One region of the Paenibacillus sp. FSL M7-1455 genome, then DNA from elsewhere that is predicted to be linked to it. Evidence: riboswitches for the same ligand, from Rfam matches in the RefSeq annotation. Region 1 holds a riboswitch; each other region holds the start of a gene.
What was found. A riboswitch is a leader RNA that binds a small molecule or an ion and turns the genes downstream of it on or off. The one in region 1 is predicted to bind thiamine pyrophosphate.
Positions count from the first base shown of each region.

Region 2: linked by a shared signal. The riboswitch ahead of NYE48_RS02315 (ABC transporter substrate-binding protein) and the one ahead of NYE48_RS21165 (ECF transporter S component) in region 1 are both predicted to bind thiamine pyrophosphate.
Region 3: linked by a shared signal. The riboswitch ahead of NYE48_RS20195 (YkoF family thiamine/hydroxymethylpyrimidine-binding protein) and the one ahead of NYE48_RS21165 (ECF transporter S component) in region 1 are both predicted to bind thiamine pyrophosphate.
Region 4: linked by a shared signal. The riboswitch ahead of tenI (thiazole tautomerase TenI) and the one ahead of NYE48_RS21165 (ECF transporter S component) in region 1 are both predicted to bind thiamine pyrophosphate.

Region 1 is NZ_JBBORO010000001.1:4,586,749-4,589,953, reverse strand. It holds gene NYE48_RS21175 (SDR family oxidoreductase) at 1-271, shown strand, start outside; gene asd (archaetidylserine decarboxylase) at 268-1,074, opposite strand; TPP riboswitch at 1,400-1,511, shown strand; gene NYE48_RS21165 (ECF transporter S component) at 1,617-2,225, shown strand; gene NYE48_RS21160 (ABC transporter ATP-binding protein) at 2,218-3,205, shown strand, end outside.
Region 2 is NZ_JBBORO010000001.1:538,905-542,109, reverse strand. It holds gene NYE48_RS02325 (spore germination protein) at 1-170, opposite strand, end outside; partial or broken gene NYE48_RS02320 (GerAB/ArcD/ProY family transporter) at 167-1,202, opposite strand; TPP riboswitch at 1,398-1,509, shown strand; gene NYE48_RS02315 (ABC transporter substrate-binding protein) at 1,689-2,735, shown strand; gene NYE48_RS02310 (MTH1187 family thiamine-binding protein) at 2,810-3,103, shown strand; gene NYE48_RS02305 (ABC transporter permease) at 3,100-3,205, shown strand, end outside.
Region 3 is NZ_JBBORO010000001.1:4,383,244-4,386,448, reverse strand. It holds gene NYE48_RS20205 (ABC transporter ATP-binding protein) at 1-440, opposite strand, end outside; gene NYE48_RS20200 (ECF transporter S component) at 440-1,033, opposite strand; gene NYE48_RS20195 (YkoF family thiamine/hydroxymethylpyrimidine-binding protein) at 1,030-1,686, opposite strand; TPP riboswitch at 1,830-1,946, opposite strand; gene NYE48_RS20190 (HelD family protein) at 2,245-3,205, shown strand, end outside.
Region 4 is NZ_JBBORO010000001.1:4,316,040-4,319,244, reverse strand. It holds gene pulA (type I pullulanase) at 1-1,441, shown strand, start outside; TPP riboswitch at 1,588-1,692, shown strand; gene tenI (thiazole tautomerase TenI) at 1,808-2,440, shown strand; gene thiO (glycine oxidase ThiO) at 2,424-3,205, shown strand, end outside.

The DNA of each region.
Region 1 (3,205 bases):
GTTCGCGCAAATGAGCGCTCCCGAAGGTTCGCCTTACCGGGCCATGATGGACAAGGTGCTGGCGTTTTCGCGAAAAAGCGCACGACAAGGAGGCGACCCGAAGGAGGTAGCCGAACTCGTTGCGCGTATCGCATGCATGAAGCGGCCCGCGTTCCGGTACGCCCTGCCGGGAAGCACGCGGTTGACGCTCCGGGCCAAAGCGATCCTGCCGGGGCGTTTGCTGCAAAAGATGATCGCTTCCGTCATGGGACGGGACGAAAGCGGATCTTAGCCCTTGTCCCGCGGGACCGGAGGGTGAAGCGTTCCGAGAAGCTGGCCCATCCGGACGTGGTCCCCGGGCTTCAGGCCGGCCCTTGGCGTAAACGTTCCGTCCTGCGTCAGCAGCACGACGGTCGAGCCGAATTCGAAATAGGCCAGGTCGTCGCCGTTGTTCCAGCGGGACACGGATTCGTCGTCGTAACGGATGCTGCTGACGTTCATGGCGCCGACCTTCACGACGGCCACCTCGCCGTATTCCCCGGCGATGTAGGTGATCAGCCGCTCGTTCCGGCACAGCACCGATTTCATCCGGGTCATGCCGAATTCGTTGACCGGATAAGCCCGGCCCTTGATGTGCTCGCTTTCCGTACGCACCCCCGTAATGGGGGAATGGATGCGGTGGTAGTCGGTCGGGCTTAAATAAAGCACAAAAAAATAGCCGTGTTTGTACAGCTCCAAATGGGGGGAGAAGTTCAGCAGCTCCGCCACGGAATAATCCTGGCCTTTGACGTTTAATATCGTCCCCGCGGAAATGTCGCCCATGGCCGTTATTTTGGCGTCGACCGGGCTTGTCAGCACGTTCGGCCCTTCCTCGACCGGGCGCATGCCCGGCTTCAGCCGGCGCGAAAAAAACTCGTTCAGCGTCCTGTATTCGTGGATTTCCTTTTCGGCTTCGTCGGCTGGAATCTGATAGCTTTTTATAAAATAAGGGATGACGCCCCTGCTGAGCCTGCTATGGGAAAAACGCCCCATCAATGCGGATAGCCACTTTCTTGAGGAGAGCTCCGTCATCAGCCTTAACAATCGTTTTGCCATGCTATTTCTCCCTTCGGATGGTGCTTCGAGTCGATTTATAGAGTTAACGTGCGCGGCCGCCTTTTGGTTTCACCGAATTTCGGCCGGATCCGAAATGCGCAGCATACTATTTTTGGAACACTCTGAAATATATTGACATAGAATAGCGGTTAAATCAATAACGTCTAACGCAAGACGGACGGCCGCATGCAGGGGGAGGAAGTAGGGCAGGGGCTGCCGAGGAAAAATTTTTTCTGTTGCCAACCGGCACGGAATTGGTGTATTTTGGAACCAGGAACCGGACGCTTTCGCATGCTTCGTTTTTTTGGCGAAGGGCGGTCCGTTACATATGGGATGCGGGAGCTTGAGTGAATCAGGCTGAGATTGCAGCTGTATCCGCTGCTGACCGGGAATCTGATCTGGATAATGCCAGCGTAGAGAATTCGCGATAGAAGCCCATGGACCGGGCTTATTTAACCGTCTCTCTTTGCGTATCCAGGGCGGTTTTTTTCATGCCTATTTTTGCGCATTCCCGCTCACCGAAGAAGAGAGGAAGATGTAGGATGAATCACGTGCTTCAGGCGGAAAAAAGGAAAGGGCTGCGGCTGAGCGACCTGCTGGTCACGATTTTGCTGTCGCTTGCGCTTGGCGTCGTCTATCATTTTTGGAGCTCGGTGTACGATCTGTTCAAGCCGCTGTTTTTTCAGGCTGATGAGCTGGTGTACGGGGTCTGGTTTTTGGCGCCGACGCTCGCCATGCTCCTGATTCGCAAACCCGGCGTTGCCCTGTTGGCGGAGGTGGCGGCGGCACACGTGGAAATTTTGTTCGGCAGCGAATGGGGCGTTCAGCTGGTGCTGTACAGCGTCGCGCAGGGCCTTGCGGCGGAACTGGTTTTTGCCTTGCTGCGCTACCGCAGCTTCAAGATGGGGACGGCGGCATTTGCGGGCGCGGCCGCTGCGCTCGGTTCGTTTGCGGTCGATGTTTATTTCGGTTACGTGACGGACTATACGCTCGGGATGATGCTGTTCAAATACGTGCTTAGAATCATCAGCTCCGCGATTTTGGCGGGATATTTGGCGTTTGCGCTGGCGAAGGCATTGGAGGCTACCGGCGTGACGCAGCTGCTGCGGCCCGTGACCCAAAAGGATTATGAAGCGCTTGACCATGATTGAGCCGTTGGATTTAGAACCGTTCGGGCCGGAGACCGTGGCGGGAGTCAGCAAGCTCAGGCTTAAATTTCCGGGAGAGCCGTCTTTCGTGTTCAAGGATTTGTCCCTGTCCGTTCGTCGCGGCGAGAAAGTGCTGCTGCTCGGGCCCAGCGGCTGCGGCAAATCGACGCTGCTGCAGGTGCTCGGCGGGCTGATTCCGCAAGTGATCGAGGTGCCGATCAAAGCGGAAGGCATCGTGGCGCCGGATTCCAGAGGGTACGTGTTCCAGGATCCGGATACGCAGTTTTGCATGCCATACGTCGACGAAGAGCTGGCGTTCGTATTGGAGAACCGCGGCATTCCGCGGGAACGGATGGTGCCCGAAATGCGCCGGGCCCTTGAAGCGGTCGGTTTGCGTCCGGATCTGCTGCATGTTCCGGTAGACAGCCTGTCCCAAGGCATGAAGCAGCGGCTGGCGCTGGCCTCCGTGCTGCTGCTGGAGCCCGAGGTCATTTTTCTGGACGAACCGTCCGCCCTCCTGGATCCCGAGGGAAGAAAACAGATGTGGGAGTCCGTCTGGAAAGCGGCGGAAGGGCGGACTTTAATCGTCGTGGAGCACCGGATCGAAGAGATCGCGGACCGGATGGACCGGATCGTCCTGCTGGCTCCGGACGGGAGCATTCTCGGCGACGGCCCTCCCGCATGGGTTTTCGGCGCCTTCCGGCGGGAGCTGCAGCAGTACGGCATCTGGTATCCGGGCGTATGGGCGGATTTTTTCAAGGTGCTTGACCTGAGGCGGGGCGGAGCGGCGAAACCGTTGGAACCGGACGCATCCGCTCCGCTTCTCACGCTGCGGCGGTTTTCGGGATTCCGGGCCGGCCGGCCCGTGGTGCGGGCAGACGAGGCGCGGGTCGATCCCGGGGATTTTATCGCGGTCGTCGGTCCGAACGGGGCGGGCAAAAGCTCGTTGTTGCTCAGCCTGATGTCGCTGCTGCGCTTTCGGG
Region 2 (3,205 bases), 4.0 Mb from region 1:
CATTGCTCCACTCTTGCCGTATCGGACAATCCCTGGCAGTAAATCAGCTGAACCGAATAACCCGGTACCGATAACGGAATCGTTTTTCTCCGGATATCCGAGCTTGATCCAAACAGCTCCGCAACGATGGCTTCGATGGCCTGGGCTTCCTTTCGTTCACGGCTTTTCACGATATTCTCCCCCTTCGCCGGGCCAAGCCGATCAGCCCCGTGATGATCACCGAAAAGGCCGCTATTCCCCACACCGATACGGGAAGCACATAGACGGACAGGGCCTTCATAAAATACCGGTCGCTGAAAGGAACGGCCATCATGATTAATATCGCGATAAAAATGCCCCCCAGCACCCACGCTTTCGCCTTTTTGCCCTTCACCCGAAAAACATCGAGAATGAGGAACAAAGCGAGCGAAATTCTTAAAAACGCGCCGCAGAACCATTGGTAGACGCTAAAAAAGTCAAGATGCTCGACGTATCGTCCAATGTTCAGAAGCCTCCATTGCTCGTATGCAGGAAACCGGAGCTTGCCCGCTTCGTCCGCCCCGAATTCGACGATGGCGCCCATGACGGGCCCCAGGGTGAGTCCTAAAAAAAGCAAAACCGTGACGGCCAAGGAAACATAGGTTATCCGCGTTCGGATATGATGCTGCAAAAAGAAGATCATGATGACTTCGGCAAAGCCGGCCCCCGCGTAAAGCGTCCCCTTCCACACGGGCCCCATGCCAAGTTCAAGCATCGGCTTCAGCAAGGAGTAGTCCTTGTGGGGCATATTAAACGACATGACAAAAAAACCAAGCACAATCACCATCGGCAGCAAAAGGCTCGCGGTATTGGCAATGGATTGAATGCCCAAGAAGGCGTTTAAAGCCGAGATCAGAAGGAACAGAAAAGATCATAATGGGCGTTTCGGGAGAGAAGGTCAGATGAATCCAATATACGGTATCCCGGGTCGTCACCGCGCAAATGGCAAACAGATACAAACCAATGAAAACGGCCAACATGCGGCCCACGATCGGATGATAGGCTTTGGCCAACCAATCGAACAGATGGCGTTTATTGAGTTTCGCCATGCCTGCATAAAGAAATGCCGCCCATACGAGCGTGAGTCCGCATGCCAGCAGCACCGAAATCCAGGCGTCCCGTTTTGCCGCGTCAAGCAAAATGGGAATGACGATGACATGATTCAGCAGGCCGGTGCTCAGCATCAAAATCATGACCGTCTGAATGAACGAAATGCTTGTTTTGATTTTCCTCAGCCCCCTGTAAAAACCAGACTCCTTTCATCCTTATAGTGGCATTTTTACGAGCATTTATACGCCGGCTTGGCCAGCCGCACGGCCGAAAGCGTTGAATTATTCCAAGCTTAGGACTATAATACCAATGTAATAACCCGTTAACTTCATAAGAATCCGGGGTGCTGGAATCGGCCGGCTGAGATTGTATCCCTTCAAGATACTGACCCTTAAACCTGATCTGGGTAATGCCAGCGTAGGAAAAGCCATCGTCATGGCGTTCGCCATGTCATCCTTGCGCCTTAAGCGTCCCGCATCCGGGGCGCTTTTTTTGTTGAATGATCGGACCTTCCGGCGAAAATAAAGACGGCCGCGGTCCCGTGATTCGCCTCCAGATATGGAAACGCGATTCTTTTGCAGCATGAAGGGGATTAACTGGATAAGGGAGAGAGTAACGCAATGAAAACGAAAAAAATCGGACTGTTTTTGCTGGCATTCCTGCTTGTGCTGGCTACGGCCGCTTGCGGAAGCAAAAACGCCCAAACGACGGGCCAGGGGACGCCTTCAGGGGAAACCTCCTCGGCCGGCGGCGGCGAGCCCAAACAACTGAAGGATGTCAAAGTCGTGCTGGACTGGACGCCGAACACGAACCATACGGGACTCTATGTCGCCAAAGAAAAGGGGTACTACGAAGAAGAAGGGCTGAACGTCGACATCGTGCAGCCGGGAGCCGGCGGCGCGGAGGCGATGGTGGCATCGGGCAAGGTGCCGTTTGGCGTCAGCGTGCAGGAAAACGTCACCCAAGCGCGCACGCAAGGCGTTCCGCTCGTGTCGATCGCGGCGGTGATCCAGCATAACACTTCCGGTTTTGCCGCGCCCGTGGACCGGAACATCAAACGGCCGAAGGATTTTGAAGGCAAAACGTACGGCGGCTGGGGCTCTCCGGTGGAAAAAGCCGTGATCGATTCGATCATGGACATCGACAAGGCCGACGTCAGCAAGCTGAAAATCGTCAACATGGGCGAAGCGGATTATTTTACGGCGGTGAAACGCGACATCGATTTCGCCTGGATTTTCTACGGCTGGACCGGCATCGAAGCCGAGCTCCGCAAGGAGCCGCTCGATATGCTGTACGTCAAAGACTTCTCCGACAAGCTGGACTATTACACGCCGGTCCTCGTCACCAATGAAAAGCAGATCAAGGAAGATCCGGAGCTGGTCAAAGCGTTTATGCGCGCTACCTCCAAAGGTTATCAATTCGCGATTGAGCATCCCGAGGATGCAGCCAATGTCTTGATCAAAGCCGTGCCCGAGCTCGACAAGGATCTCGTCATGGCCAGCCAAAAGTGGCTCAGCCCGAAATACCAGGACGACGCCAAGCGCTGGGGCGAGCAGAAGGAACAGGTTTGGAAAGGATATTCGGATTGGATGTACGAGCATAAGCTGCTCGACAAACCGCTGGATGTCGAAAACGCGTTTACGAACGACTTTTTGCCGCAACAATAGGTAAGGATCGCTGTACCAAGCGACCCCGCTGCGCGATTAAAGCAATCATCAAATTTTATAAGGACGTGATTGATATGGCTCATACCCTGCTCAGCATACAGGTCATTCCAAAAACGCCGAACAACGAGGATTCCTACGCTTACGTCGACCGCGCCATCGAAGTGATCCAAAAGTCGGGCGTCAAATACGAGGTGCACCCGCTGGAAACGACGATGGAAGGCGAACTCGAGGAATTGCTCGACGTCGTGCGCCGCATGCACGAAGCTCTTGTGGAGGCGGGCAGCCCAAGCATCATTTCCCAGATCAAAATCGCCCATCGTCCCGGCGGCATCAGCATGGAGCGGCTTACGGAGAAATACCGTCCATGAGACGTTGGTGGAATAGCGTATGGCCGCCCTTTGTGGCGGTCCTCTTCTTTTTGGTCGCATGGGAGCTGAGCACCTCGCTGTTTCATATCGAAAAATGGATCC
Region 3 (3,205 bases), 200 kb from region 1:
TCTTTCTCCCGGCAATCGCTCAGCTGAACGAGCTTCAGCGCATCTTCGATCCGCCCGCCGATCTCCTCCCGGGGGCAGCCGATGTTTTCCAGGCAAAAGGCCAGCTCCTGCTCGACCGTCAACATGCAAAACTGGCTGTCCGGGTCTTGAAAGACGATGCCGACGGTTTGGGCCGTTTTTCCGGGATGGCGAAGGTCCGGCGTTTCTCCGAACAGCTTCACGCTGCCGGTAACGACGCTTTCCACCGCATGCGGGTATATCCCGTTCAGACAGAGGGCGAGCGAGCTTTTTCCGCAGCCGCCGGGACCCAAAAGCAGCGTGATTTCCCCCTTGTATAACGACATCGAAACCGAAGACAGCACGTCATCCCCAAGATGGTCGTCGAGCTTCAGGGAAATCCGGTCGGCTTCCAGCACCGGTCGGCGGTCTACAGCGGCCATTAGGAAACCTCCGCCTTGGAACTCAGCTGACCGCGCGAAGTTTTGGCGATCGGGAAGCTGCGGAGCACGCCGGTTTTGGCCAGCGCGTCGGCGATCCATTTGCCGAGCAGGCCGGCGAGCAGCACGGAGCTGACGATGCGGGCGATGAACATGGCCAGCAGCAGGCCCGGGGACAACGCGGCAAAGCCCGAGTGGATGAAACCCCAGGCAAAGCTGAAGACGGCCGAACCGGCGCCTGCGGCCATCAAGGCCGGGGCGGAATAGTTCCGGTAACGCAGCGCCGCAAAGACGGCTTCAGCCCCGAGCCCCTGGATAAAGGCCGACAAAATAAGCACCGGCCCTGCCGTATTGCCGATCAGAAGCTCGACGGTTCCGGCCACCGTTTCCGACAAAAGCGCGGCTCCCGGACGCTGCAATATATATGCCGAGATGATGGATACGATAAACCAGATCCCGAAAATGACCTCGTATCCCATCGGCCCCATCAAGCCGACCAGGACGTTGCCGACCTGAAGGAAAAGAACGTATACGACGGCAAAAACGACCGACAGCGAACTCAGCACGATAATGTCGCGCAATTTCCAGTTTTTCATCGGATCTGCGCCTCCCCGGCTTGGTTTCGCGCAGGCTTCGGGGAAGGGCTGTTGCACGACAGGGTTGCGGTCATCACCAAATGGGACGTTTCCTCCGCAGCGTTGGCAAACGCCTGCTCCAGCGTCCGGAACACGTCGCCGGCAGTCCCGTCGAGGCGGCTTGCATAATGAACGCTTCCGGAGAAGGTGCCCAGCGTTTGAGCCGTCCGGACCGCCTCCGCGATCATGCCCATATATCCCGGCGCGTTCATCGGATAAAGGGCGAACTGCGCCGACGTGTCGACCCCCGAGGGGGCATCGTTCAAACGGACGTCATCCTCCGACATGTACGCGTCGCCGCTGGAGTCGCCCGGGCAGCCGATCGAAAATGTGCCGCTGAACACGACATGCTCCCCGCTTTCCGCCGCATGGGCGAACATCGACTGGGCGACGTCGAACACCTGGGACATCCGCCCGCGGACGCAGGTGCTGACATCGTCCGTAAACATCCATACTTTGGACGTATTCGTCCGTTTCAAAGCCTCTTCGATGATTTCGGCAAAACGGCCGCTCATCGGATAAATCGAAAAGCGGCAGCCCGCGATGCGGCTGGTCCCGCAAGCGCCGGCGGATCCCCCGCACGCATCTATGCCGCTATGCAAATTTTCAGTCATAACCTTCGTTTCCTCCTTCAACGAACGCTGATCGATTTTCAACTTCAAGCCGGCCGGCACGCAAAAAAACCGCACCCGAAAGAGTGCAGCTCGCGGACGGCTCGAAGGCCGGTTCCGTCGTTCGGATCGAAAGGCCTCGAAGCAGTCGTTTCACCGCACTTCCCCACGCTAGTATGACCTAGATCGGGTGTAAAGGGTTAACGTTCGCGCATGCATTCGCTACTTGTCTCTCAGCCAGAAAGGCACCCCTAGTGCTATCTATCCGTATGCAGTTTTTTGCTGGTTCCCATTATACAGCTTCGAAAAAGATTGTAAAGACCCGAGCCTTTTGAAAGCGCCGTTTTCACAACGGGCCGCGCTGGAGAATGCGCCTTCATTGTGATATACTGAATATCCTTTCTAAGCGGGCTTATGGCTCACGACTAAGCATCAGCTTACCAGGGCAGGGTGGTTCGCGGCGTTCGCCCCGCACATATCGCAGGGTTGCAGGCGAACGGCGCACGAACGGCTCCCGCGGCCATTTTGGCTGGCGGAAAAACTTTTAGGAGGTAACTGAAATTGGAGCAAACTTTTCAAAGTGCCTATCAAGAGGAAGAGCGAAGGCTGAATGCAACGATAGCGGAAATCGACAAGCAGCTGGAGCGGCTGCGCGCGATCCCGGTGTATACCGGGCATGATTTTACCGAGCAGGTGCTCGAGGCCGGGCGCGAGGAAAAAAGGCAGTCCTTGGCCAAGAGCCTGGCGGCCCCTTATTTTGGACGGCTTGATTTTCAGGAAAAAAAGGATGCCGCGCCCACACCGCTTTACATCGGCAAAATCGGCGTCGATCACGAGGAGGTCGGCGAGCAGCCGATGGTCATCGATTGGCGGGCCCCGATCGCCAGCGTTTTTTATTCCTTCACGGGCGGGGATGAACCGGCTTCGTACGAAGCGCCCGAAGGGACGATCGAAGGGCTGGTGTATTTAAAGCGGAACCTCGTCATCCGGAAGCAGATTTTGGAGCGGGTGTCCGACACGTATGACCGGAACGGCGACCAGCCGGCCGTATCCGACGAATTTCTGGTATACCGGCTGGGCGAAAACAAGGACAACAAGCTGCGCGATATCGTTTCCACCATCCAGGCGGAGCAGGACAAAATCATCCGCGCGGCAAAAAATACGGCGCTGATCATCCAAGGGGTGGCGGGAAGCGGAAAAACGACCGTGGCGCTGCACCGCCTCGCCTATTTGCTGTATCAATACAAGGAGCAGGTCACGGCAGAGAAGATGATCATTTTTGCCCCGAACCATATGTTCCTCGATTACATTTCCGACGTGCTGCCCGAACTCGGCGTCGGGGACATCCAGCAGAGCACGTTCGCGGATTGGGCCATGAAGCAGCTCGGCATCGAGCTCCCGCTTGCCGATCCGTCCGAGACGCTTTCCTACTGGTTCGAATCGGACGGGGGAATGCCGGAGGTGACGGACGAGGTTCCCGGACGCTTCAAGGGCTCGATCCGGTTCATGGACATGATCCGCG
Region 4 (3,205 bases), 270 kb from region 1:
CGATCCCGGCGCTTCCGGGCCGAAGTACAATTGGGGGTATGATCCGCAGCATTTTAACTTGCCGGAAGGCTCCTACGCGACCGATCCGACCGTGCCGGGTCTCCGGATCCGCGAATTCAAGGAAATGGTCATGGCGCTGCACGGCAAAGGGATCCGCGTCGTGATGGACGTCGTGTACAATCATACCTACAGCGTCGAGGACGGACCGTTCGAGGCGGTCGTGCCCGGGTACTTCTACCGCAGGGACGCCGAAGGCAGGCTGGCAAACGGGTCCGGCGTCGGCAACGAGCTGGCGACGGAGCGCCCGATGGTCCGGAAATTCATCCTCGATTCGGTTCGTTATTGGGCGGACGAATATCACATCGACGGATTCCGTTTGGACTTGATGGGACTGATCGATACCGATACCGTCAGGCTGATGGTCGAAGAGCTGCGCCGCGAGGCGGACCCGGCCATCATCGTCTACGGGGAGCCCTGGACGGGCGGGGAGTCTCCGCTTGGGCGGCAAACGTTGAAAGGCAGCCAAAGGAATCTCGGCTTTGCCGTATTCAACGACCATTTCCGCGGCGCGATCAAAGGGGACAGCGACGGCGAAGGGAAAGGTTTTGCCACGGGCGGAACGGGCACGGAAGCGGCGGTCCTTGAAGGGGTCAGGGGATCGATTGGCGATTTCGCGGATGTTCCGCTCGAATCGGTCAATTACGTGACCGTTCACGACAATTTGAATTTATGGGATAAAGTGCTGACGACGCAGGGGCTGCGGGACGAGGCCAAGTTTCCGGACATCCGAAACGGGGAACTCGTTCACGGAGGGAGCCTGCATGAGGCCGTGGAAAATTCCGAGCCGTACCGGAGCATAGACGGCGAGAACATCATGAAAAGCGAGACGGTAAAACGCGCCCTCCTGGCCAACGGCATCGTGCTGACCTCCCAAGGGATTCCGCTCATTCATGCCGGCGACGAGCTGCTCCGCACGAAATACGGGGATCATAACAGCTACCGCAGCGGCGATGCCGTCAATGCCATAAGATGGGAAAACAAGCGGAGGTTTAGGCCGGTTTTTGACTATTACCGGGGCCTGATCGAGCTTCGGAGAAGCCACCCCGCCTTTCGCTTGAACTCCCGGAACCAGATTGACACCCATTTGGAAACGCTCCGCTGCGGGGAGCATGTCGTCGCTTTTATGCTGAAGGACTTTGCGGGCGGCGACGCTTGGAAAAACATCATCGTCGTCTATAACGCGAACAACCATGAGATTAAGCTGGACATTCCTTTTTCCAAAACCGGCTGGAAGGTCGCGGTAAACGAAGAGCGTGCCGGGAACGAGGCGCTTGATTGGATCCGGGACGAACAGGCGGTTGTTCCGGATCTGTCCATGATGGTGTTGTTCGAGGATGCGGGCGGCATCAGCCAAGCCCATCGATTTCTGCTTACGCGTTGACTGCCGCCGCCGCGTTTTGCCGTTTTTCGGTCCGGGGGCGCTTTTCGCCGGATGCTTCGGATGCTTCGGATGCGCGGGCTGAAAAAACAGGATGGAAGAGATTGCCACATACCGGATTTCATGTTATAGTAAATTTCAATTTCATAGCAAATCACTAGGGGTGCCTGACGGCTGAGACGGAAGTGCGATTTCCGGACCCTTTGAACCTGATCTGGAGCGATGCCAGCGGAGGGAAGTGGTAAGAACAACGTTTTATGCTTGCGCCTTATGCGTTTTTTTGGGGGCGCAAGGCTGTCGACGTGCGGAAAAGGCCACTTTCTTTCGGGAAAGCGGCCTTTAATTTTTTTTTGCGGGAGTTGAGGTCCTTTGACAGGGAGGGAACTGCATGTCGTTTCGACGGGAAGGCAGCCGCTGGATGAGCTGGCGAGAATTGCCGGCCTCATCCATCCATACGTGGATGCGTTTCATCTAAGGGAACGGGCCAAACCGGCGCGCGAGCTGCTGGAGGGAATCGGAATGCTGCTGGCTGCGGGGGTTCCCGCAAACCGCATCGTGGTGAACGATCGGGCCGACGTCGCGGCGGCCGCCGGGGTGCGGGGCGCGCAGCTCGGGCATCACAGCCTGGATGCATCCGATGTGAAGAAGTGGTTTCCGCAGCTGCGGATCGGCCGGTCGGTCCATTCGCTGCACGAGGCCGTGGCGGCCGAGGAGGAAGGGGCCGACTATGTCATTTTCGGGCATGTCTATGCGACGGCATCCAAGCCCGGTTCTCCGGCCCGCGGACCCGGGGAACTGAGGCTGCTCGCGAGCCGCGTCCGCATTCCCGTTATCGCCATCGGCGGTGTGATGCCGGCGAACGTGGCGGATACGCTTGAAGCCGGCGCGGCGGGCGTGGCCGTCATGAGCGGGATTTTGGAAGCGGCAGACCCGGTCAGCGCTGCTGCCGCTTACTATCAATGTTTACATAACGGGAGGGAAAACCATGGTCCATCAAGCTGACGTTGCTGACGTCGTCGTGGTCGGAGGCGGCGTCATCGGCGGTTCCATCGCGTACCATCTGGCAAAGAAGGGCAGGCGCGTATTGATTCTGGAGCGGGAGAAAATCGGCTCCGGCGCGTCGGGCGCGGCGGCCGGCATGCTCGGCGCCCAGTCGGAGACCCACCGGGCGGACGTGCTGTTCGACCTCGCGCGGCAGAGCCGGGCGATGTTTCCCCAGCTGGCGGAGGAGCTGAGGGAGCTTACCGGCATCGACATCGGGCTGGTGCAGAAAGGGCTTTTGAAGGTGGCGTTGACGCCGGACCAGGCCGCCGATTGCCGGCGGATGATCGCCTTTCAACGCCAAGCCGGGGAAACGGCCGCGTGGCTTACGCCTGCCGAAGCTAACGAGTTGGAGCCTAACCTGACGGGCCGCATCGAAGGCGCGATGCGGATTCCCGGGGACGGGCAGGTGTCGGCGCCCGAATTGACGGCCGCCTATGTCCGGGCAGCCGTCATGCTCGGCGCCGAAGCCAAGGAAAATTGCGGCGTTCGTTCGCTGCGGCTGGAACGGGGGCGGGTTACCGGCATCGTTACGGATGAAGGGACGATAAGCTGCGGACAGGCGGTCATCGCTGCAGGTGTCCACGGCCAGCGGCTGCTGGCGCAAGCGGGAATCGAAACCGACGTGTACCCGGTGAAAGGCGAATGCTTTTCGGTCGTAACGGAGGTCCCTTTGGTAAGCCATACCGTATTCACCGACGGCTGTTATTTGGTGCCGAAGCGGGG